Regions from separate parts of the Pseudomonas sp. L-22-4S-12 genome, predicted to be linked through region 2. Evidence: riboswitches for the same ligand, from Rfam matches in the RefSeq annotation. Region 2 holds a riboswitch; the other holds the start of a gene.
What was found. A riboswitch is a leader RNA that binds a small molecule or an ion and turns the genes downstream of it on or off. The one in region 2 is predicted to bind cobalamin.
Positions count from the first base shown of each region.

Region 1 (4,404 bases), on a different contig from region 2:
CTTCCACTCGCCGCTGTTCACCATCGCCTGGCCCAGCGGCGAATTCGGTGCCATGGGCCTGGAAGGCGCGGTGCGCCTGGGTTTCGCCAAGGAGCTGGCGGCCCAGGCGGACGCCGCGGCGCAGCAGGCACTGTTCGACAAGCTGGTGGCCAAGGCCTACGAGCAGGGCAAGGGCCTGAACATGGCCAGCTACCTGGAGATCGATGCGGTGATCGACCCGGCCGAGACCCGAGCCTGGCTGCTGCGCGGTCTGAACGCCGCGCCGCGCCCGGCCGCGCGCACGGGCAAGAAGCGGCCCTTCGTCGATACCTGGTAAGGCGCAAAACCGGCAAGCCGCAGGTTGCATGCTAATGACATGCGGCGTGCGGCTTGCCGTGTCCTTTTCAGTTAAACTGCCGCATCTTTTGTACGCCTATAACGATCCGCCTGATGCCGACGACTTTCCACGAGATCCCCCGCGAGCGCCCCTCCACGCCGTTGCTTGACCGCGCCGATACGCCGGTCGGCCTGCGGCGCCTGGCGGAAACCGAACTGGAAACCCTGGCCAACGAGCTGCGCCAGTACCTGCTGTACAGCGTCGGCCAGACCGGCGGGCACTTCGGTGCTGGGCTCGGCGTGATCGAGCTGACCATCGCCCTGCACTACATCTTCGACACCCCGGACGACCGGCTGGTGTGGGACGTCGGCCACCAGGCCTACCCGCACAAGATCCTCACCGGGCGCCGCGAGCGCATGAGCACGCTGCGCCAGAAGGACGGCCTGGCCGCCTTCCCGCGCCGCAGCGAGAGCGAGTACGACACCTTCGGCGTCGGCCACTCCAGCACCAGCATCAGCGCTGCCTTAGGGATGGCCATCGCCGCCAAACTGCAGGGTTCGCGGCGCAAGAGCGTGGCGGTGATCGGCGACGGCGCGCTGACCGCCGGCATGGCCTTCGAGGCGTTGAATCATGCCTCCGATGTGAAGGCCAACATGCTGGTGGTGCTCAACGACAACGACATGTCGATCTCCAAGAACGTCGGCGGCCTGTCCAACTACCTGGCCAAGATCATCTCCAGCCGCACCTATTCGAGCATGCGCGAAGGCAGCAAGAAGATCCTCTCGCGCCTGCCCGGCGCCTGGGAGATCGCGCGCAAGGTCGAGGAGCACGCCAAGGGCATGCTGGTGCCCGGCACCCTGTTCGAGGAGCTGGGCTGGAACTACGTCGGCCCCATCGACGGCCACGACCTGCCGACCCTGATCGCCACCCTGCGCAATATGCGCGACCTGGACGGCCCGCAGTTCCTCCATGTGGTGACCAAGAAGGGCAAGGGCTTCGCCCCGGCCGAGGCCGACCCGATCGGCTATCACGCGATCACCAAGCTGGAGCCGCTCACCGCCGAAGCCACCCCGAAGAAACCGAGCGGCCCCAAGTACTCCAGCGTGTTCGGCCAGTGGCTGTGTGACATGGCTGCGGCCGACCCGCGCCTGGTCGGCATCACCCCGGCGATGAAGGAAGGCTCCGACCTGGTGGCCTTCAGCGAGCGCTTCCCCGAGCGCTACTTCGACGTCGCCATCGCCGAGCAGCACGCGGTGACCCTGGCCGCCGGCATGGCCTGCGACGGCGTCAAGCCGGTGGTGGCGATCTACTCGACCTTCCTCCAGCGCGCCTACGACCAGCTGATCCACGACGTGGCCGTGCAGCACCTCGACGTGCTGTTCGCCATCGACCGCGCCGGCCTGGTCGGCGAAGACGGCCCGACCCACGCCGGCAGCTTCGATATTTCCTACCTGCGCTGCATCCCCGGCATGCTGGTGATGACCCCCAGCGACGAGAACGAACTGCGCCGCATGCTCACCACCGGCCACTTGTTCGATGGCCCGGCGGCCGTGCGCTACCCGCGCGGCAGCGGGCCGAACACGCCGATCGAGCCGACCCTGGAGCCGCTGGCAATCGGCAAGGGCCTGGTCCGTCGCCACGGGCAGAAGACCGCCCTGCTGGTGTTCGGCGTGCAGCTGGCCGAAGCGCTCAAGGTCGGCGAGAAGCTGGATGCGACTGTGGTCGACATGCGCTTCGTCAAACCGCTGGACGAGGCCCTGGTGCGCGAACTGGCGGCCAGCCACGAGCTGCTGGTGACCATCGAGGAGAACGCCATCATGGGCGGCGCCGGTTCGGCGATCAGCGAGTTCCTCGCCGCCGAGAACCTGCTCAAGCCCGTGCTGCACCTGGGTCTGCCGGACAGCTACGTGGAGCACGCCAAGCCGGCGCAGATGTTGGCTGAATGCGGCCTGGACCAGGCCGGCATCGAAGCGGCCGTGCGTCAGCGCCTGGCGCAACTGCCCACATGAATGCCGCTCATCCAGAGCCGAGCCCAACTCGCTTGTAATTCATCCAGCCGCGCACTATGGTGCGCGGCGTTTTACTTCCGCCAAGGTGCGCCCGTCGTGATCGACCGGCGTTAAACGGGAAGCCGGTGCGCTCGTCACGAGCCATTCCGGCGCTGCCCCCGCAACGGTAAGCCACCGCAGCCTCGCGCTGCCATGTCGATCGACGTGCCACTGGGAGTTTTCCCGGGAAGGCGATCGACAGGGAAAGTTCGCTTTCAGTGGCAAGCCCGGAGACCGGCCTCGACGGATTCGACTGGTGTTGCGGAGGGCAGCACCGTCAAGCGTCGGCTTGTGGTGACGCTTGTCCCTGCCCTCCTCAAAAGTCTGCCGACTGTTTGAGGATCCATTGATGAAATTGTCCCGCCTGGCTCTGGCCATCGCCCTACTGCCCGCCTCCGCGGCCTTCGCCAGCGAAGACCAGGAAGCCGCGCTGAAGCTGTCGGAAACCCTGATCAGCGCCAACCGCGACGTGCAGCAGCGCAGCGCCAGCAGCGCCGCCAGCACGGTGTTCACCCGCGCCGACATCGAGCGCCTGCAACCCGCCTCGGTGGTCGACCTGCTCGCCCGCGTGCCCGGCGTGCAGGTGACGCAGAACGGCAGCGGCAGCCTGGCCAGCCTGTATATCCGCGGCACCAAGTCGGCGCAGAGCCTGGTCCTGGTGGACGGCATGCGCATCGGTTCGGCCAGCTCCGGCGACAGCAACCTGCAGCACCTCAATATCGAGCAGATCGAGCGCATCGAAGTGCTGCGCGGGCCGCGCTCGGCCATGTACGGCGCCGATGCCATCGGCGGCGTGGTGCAGATATTCACCCGCCGCAGCAGCGGCGAAGGGCTCAAGCCGTTCGTGCGCGTGGGCTATGGCAGCCGCGGCACCTGGCAGCGCAGCGCCGGCATCTCCGGCGGCGACGAGGCCACCCGCTTCAGCCTGGCCGGCAGCCTCGACGAAACCAATGGCTTCGACCGCACCGGCACGTCCTACGAGGCCGACCAGGATCACGACGCCTACCGCAACAAGGCCTTCAGCCTGAGCCTCAGCCACAGCTTCAACGACAACCTGGAAGCCGGGATCAACGTCCTCGACCAGCGCGGCCGCACCGAATTCGACAACCCCTTCGGCCGCTTCGACATGACCACCTTCGAGTCGGTCGAGCAGGACCCGTACAGCGACTTCACCGTCAGCAGCGTCTCCAGCTACCTCGACGCCCAGCTCAACGACGCCTGGAACAGCCGCCTGGAAGTCGGCCACAGCGAGAACCGCGAAGAGAGCCTGGACAAGCTCAGCGCCGAGCGCGGCGTGTTCAACACCTACCGCGACTCGGTCAACTGGCTGAACACCCTGAACCTGAACGACAGCCACAGCCTGCTGCTCGGCGCCGACTGGTACCAAGACCAGCTCAACAGCAACACCGCCTTCGCCGAACAGCAGCGCTGGAACCAGGCGGCCTTCATCCAGCACCGCTACGACGGCGAGCACTTCGCCACCGAGCTGGGCCTGCGCCACGACAAGAACGAACAGTTCGGCAGCGAGAACACCTGGAGCGGCGCCCTGACCCTGCCGCTGAACGAGCGCAACGACCTGATCGCCTCCTACAGCGAAGGCTTCCGCGCGCCGACCTTCAACGACCTGTACTACCCGGACTACAGCAACCCGGACCTCAAGCCGGAGCACTCCAAGAGCGTCGAGCTGCAGTGGCGCAGCCAGCTGGCCGCCACCACCCGCCTGGAAGCCTCGGTCTACCGCACCGACATCGAAGACGCCATCGCCAGCGACCAGGACTTCATCCCGCAGAACATCGCCAAGGCGCGCATCCATGGTTTCGAGGCCGCGCTGCAGCAGGAACTGTTTGGCTGGCAGGGCCAGCTGGGCGTGGCCTTCGTCGACCCGCGCGACCGCGACAGCGGCCACACCCTCAACCGCCGCGCACGGCGCACCCTGAGCCTGGACCTGGATCGCAGCTTCGGCGATGTCGCCATCGGCGCCAGCTGGCAGGCCGTGAGCAGCAGCTACGACGACCCGGACAACCAGGATCGCCTGGCCGG
Region 1 covers NZ_WELL01000003.1:74,463-78,866, reverse strand. Annotated here, with positions in the region: gene F3I16_RS09630 (carboxyl transferase domain-containing protein) at 1-316, shown strand, start outside; gene dxs (1-deoxy-D-xylulose-5-phosphate synthase) at 430-2,325, shown strand; cobalamin riboswitch at 2,392-2,622, shown strand; gene F3I16_RS09620 (TonB-dependent receptor domain-containing protein) at 2,714-4,404, shown strand, end outside.
Region 1: it holds a riboswitch for cobalamin, as region 2 does, so the genes downstream of both, F3I16_RS09620 (TonB-dependent receptor domain-containing protein) here and cobG (precorrin-3B synthase) in region 2, are expected to answer to the same signal.

Region 2 (4,404 bases):
GGTCTGGGTCTTGAGCCGGTCGCGCAGCCAGTCCAGCTGCTGACTGCCGCCCAGCGGGTCGAGATCGACCAGCAGCAGCGGCAGTTCGCCGGCTTCCAGGCAGCCGCGCAGCCGCGTCCACAGCGCGGCGTGGCCGGCGCCGGTATCACACAGAGCGTCCAGCACGGTGGCGCCAAGGTGCTCGACCAACTGGCGGCGCAGCAGCTCGGCAAAGCTGCCTTGGTTCAGGTCTGGCCCGGCGAACAGCACGCGGGCGTAGTGGGCGGTCTTCATGGCGTTTCTCGAAGCAGGGGTTGCAGCGCCTGCCATAGGGATTCGGGATCGGCGAAGGCGCGTTCCACCTCGGGCAGTTCCGGGCGCGCCAGCAGCAGCACCGGCAAGCCCCGTTCGCGGGCCACCTGCAGCTTGGCCTCGGTGGCCGCGCCGCCACTGTTCTTGCTGATCAGCACGTCAAAACCTTCGCTGGCGAACAGCTCGCGCTCGCCCTGCAGATCGAACGGGCCGCGGTTGGCGATGATCCGTGCCCGCGCATTGCCCGGATGGGCGTCGAGCAGGCGCAGGGTCCAGAATTGTTCCGCGGGGATCGCCTCAAGGTGCTCCAGCGGCTCGCGGCCGAGGGTGAAGAAGGGTCGGCGAAAAGGCGCCAGGGCGCTGCGCAGCTCGGGCCAGTCGGCCACTTCGCGCCAGTCGTCTCCGCTGCCGGCTAACCAGCCGGGGCGGCGCAGGGCCCAGCAGGGGATGCCGGATAGTTGCGCGGCGCGGGCAGCGTTGGCGCTGATCTGCGCGGCATAGGGGTGGGTGACGTCCAGCAGCAGGTCGATGCCCTCGGCGCGGATGAACTCGGCCAGGCCCTCGGCACCACCGAAGCCGCCAACGCGCACCTGGCAGGCCAGGTCCTGTGGCACCTTGCCCAGCCCGGCCAGGCTGTAGATATGCGCCGGGCCGAGGCGGCGGGCAATGCTCAGGGCGTCGCCGACCCCGCCGAGCAGGAGGAGGCGTGGGCTCACGGCTTGCGCACCTGCAGCAGGGTGATCGGCAGGGCGCTGCGCCAGGTGTCGAAGTCGCCCAGCGGCTGGGCCTGGGCCACGCTGATGCGGGTCAGCTCGCCGCCGTGCTGTTCGCGGAAGGCCACCAGCATGGCCTCGCTTTGCAGGGTCACCGCGTTGGCGACCAGCCGGCCGCCGGGCTTGAGCGCCTGCCAGCACTGCTCCAGCACGCCGGGCACGGTGACGCCACCGCCGATAAAGATCGCCTCGGGTCGCTCCAATCCATCCAGCGCCTGCGGGGCGCTGCCGGCCACCAGCTGCAGGGCCGGCACGCCGAGGGCGTCGCGGTTGTGCTGGATCAGTTGCTGGCGGCCATTGTCGGCCTCGATGGCGATGACTCGGCAGCTGGGGTGGGCGCGCATCCACTCGATGCCGATCGAACCGCAACCGGCGCCCACGTCCCACAGCAGCTCGCCGGGTGTCGGCGCCAGGCGGGCCAGGGTGATGGCGCGTACGTCGCGCTTGGTCAGCTGGCCGTCGTGGCGATAGGCCTCGTCCGCCAGGCCGCAGGTAAGCGGCAGGCGCACGGCATTGGCGTCGGCCAGGCATTCCACCGCCAGCAGGTTGAGGGCGGCGACTTCGTCGATGCTCCAGCTGTCGGCCAGACCGTCGATGCGCCGTTCCAGCTCGCCGCCGAGGTGTTCCAGCACCGTCAGCCGGCTGGAACCGAAGCCGCGCTCGCGCAGCAGGCTGGCGATGGCGGCCGGGCTGCCGCCGTCATTGCAGAGGATCAGCAGGCGCTGGCCGGCATGGATCTGCGCGTGCAGCGCCGCCAGTGGGCGCGCCACCACCGAGAGCAGGGCCACCTCCTGCAGCGCCCAGCCCAGGCGCGCGGCGGCCAGGGAGTAGGAGGAGGGCGCCGGCAGCACGCGCATCTCACCTTCGGCCAATTGCCGCGCCAGGCTGGCGCCGACGCCGAACAGCATGGGGTCGCCGCTGGCCAGCACGCACACAGGCGTGCCGCGCCGCTGCAGCACCGGCGCCAGGCTGAACGGGCTCGGCCAGCTCTGCCGCGGTGCGCGGATGCACGGCGGCAGCAGCTGCAGCTGGCGCGGTGCACCGACGATCTGCTCGGCCGCCAGCAGCGCGCGGCGCGCGGCCTTGCCCAGGCCGGCGTAGCCGTCTTCGCCGATTCCCACCACCGTCAGCCAGGCTGTCATGCGTGTTTCCTTGATCTGTTGCGGGCGACACGCGGGCTTGGCCGGGCGCCGGAAAAAGCGGGCATAATAGCGTCTTCGTCGGTGCCCGGCGTTCTCACGGACGTCATGGGCCTAAGAGGGAACACGGACCAACCGTGGCTGCCCCCGCAACTGTAAGCAGCGAGTCGCTACGCACATGCGCCACTGAGCAATCGGGAAGGCCGCGCAGCGATGATGACCTGCCAGCCAGGAGACCTGCCGACGACGCTAGTCGCGAGTGCCAACATCGGGCGGGGTGTACCGATGCCAAGGAATCCCTATGGGCGGATTCCGCTGGTTCGGTCGCCGCGTCGTTGTTGTGGATGACCGTTTTGCGCGACCTCCCTGCCGTCGATTCCTGCGTGCCACGCCCCAGTGCGTGCCCCGGCCTGCTGCGCATCGTTGCCGCGCTGGACGGCGGCATCTGCCGGGTCAAGCTGCCCGGCGGCCGGCTCTCCAGCGCCCAGGCGCGGGCCATCGTCGCGGCCGCCACGGCCCATGCCAGCGGCGTGCTGGAACTGACCAATCGCAGCAACCTGCAGATTCGCGGCGTGCGCGACAGCGAGCACGCCGCTCTGGTGCAGCACCTGCTGGCCGCCGGCCTCGGCCCGCGGGTTGCCGCCGCCGACGATGTGCGCAACCTGCTGCTCAGCCCCGCCGCCGGTCTCGACCCGGCCGCGCTGCTCGACGTGCGTCCGCTGGCCGGGCAACTGCTCGACCTGCTGCAGGATCATCGCGAGTTCCACGCCCTGTCCGCCAAGTTCGCCCTGCAGCTGGACGGCGGCGAAGCCCTGACCATGCTCGACCACCCCCACGACCTGTGGCTCGGCGCCATGCCCGGCGCCGAGCCGCTGCTGGCCTTCGGCCTGGCCGGCTGCCCGCTCGATGCCCCGCTGGCGGCGGTGACGCCCGCGCAGGCCGTGCCCCTGGTGGACGCCGTGCTGCGCCTGTTCCTCGAACTGGCCGGCGCCGAGCACAGCCGCATGCGCCAGCTGCTGGCCGCGCTGCCGCGCGGCGAATTTCTCGACCAGCTGCAGGCGCGCCTGCCGTTCCCGCTGCGCCGCGACCCGGCCGTGCTGGGCTGGCGTCGCGCCACCGGGGCCAGCGCCGTCCCGCTCGGCGCGCACGCGCAGCGCCAGGCGGGCCGGCAGCTGATCCTGGCTGCCGCCCAGCTGGGGCGGATCGGCGCCGGGCAACTGCACGCCCTGGCCGATCTGGCCGAGCGGTACGGCGACGCCAGCCTGCGCCTGACCCCCTGGCAAGGCCTGCTGCTGCCGAATATTCCCACCGCGCAGGTGCCCCGGGTGCAGCAAGAGCTGCATGCCCTCGGCCTGCTGCTGGATGCCCGCGAGCCTCTGAGCCAGCTGCTCGCCTGCAGCGGCTCCGCCGCCTGCGCCAGGGGCCTGGCCGACACCAAGGCCGATGCCCGTCGGCTGGCCGAGCTGCTGCGCGCCGGCAACGTGCGCCCGCAGGTGCACCTCAGCGGCTGCCCGCGCTCCTGCGCCGCCGCGCATACCGCTCCGCTCACCCTGCTGGCCCAGCCCGGCGGGCGTTACCAGCTCTATCAGCGCGCCGCGGGCGTGGCCGGTTTCGGCCGCCTGCTGGCGCCTTCCCTCAGCATCGAAGAAGCCGGCGCCTGGTTCGCCGCGCAGCCCGCATCAGGAACCTCTGTATGATCGATTACATCCGCGACGGCCAGGAAATCTACCGCCAGTCCTTCGCCACCATCCGCGCCGAGGCCGACCTGTCGGCCATCCCGGCCGACCTGGAAAAGCTCGCCGTGCGCCTGATCCACGCCTGCGGCATGGTCGACGTGGTGCAGGACCTGCGCTTCTCGCCGGGTGCCGGCGCCGCCGGCCGCGCCGCCCTGGCCAAGGGCGCGCCGATCCTCTGCGATGCGCGGATGGTCGCCGAGGGCATCACCCGCGCGCGCCTGCCGGCCAATAACCCGGTGATCTGCACCCTGCACGATGCCGGCGTGGCGGAGCTGGCCTTTGAGCTGGGCAATACCCGTTCGGCAGTGGCCCTGGAGCGCTGGCGCGAACAGCTTGAAGGCAGCGTGGTGGTGATCGGCAACGCGCCGACCGCGCTGTTCTACCTGCTGGAAATGCTCGACGCCGGCGCGCCCAAGCCGGCGCTGATCCTCGGCATGCCGGTGGGCTTCATCGGCGCGGCCGAGT
Region 2 covers NZ_WELL01000002.1:158,646-163,049, forward strand. Annotated here, with positions in the region: gene F3I16_RS07275 (ferredoxin) at 1-273, opposite strand, end outside; gene F3I16_RS07280 (cobalt-precorrin-6A reductase) at 270-1,007, opposite strand; gene cbiE (precorrin-6y C5,15-methyltransferase (decarboxylating) subunit CbiE) at 1,004-2,206, opposite strand; cobalamin riboswitch at 2,269-2,463, shown strand; gene cobG (precorrin-3B synthase) at 2,548-3,900, shown strand; gene F3I16_RS07295 (precorrin-8X methylmutase) at 3,897-4,404, shown strand, end outside.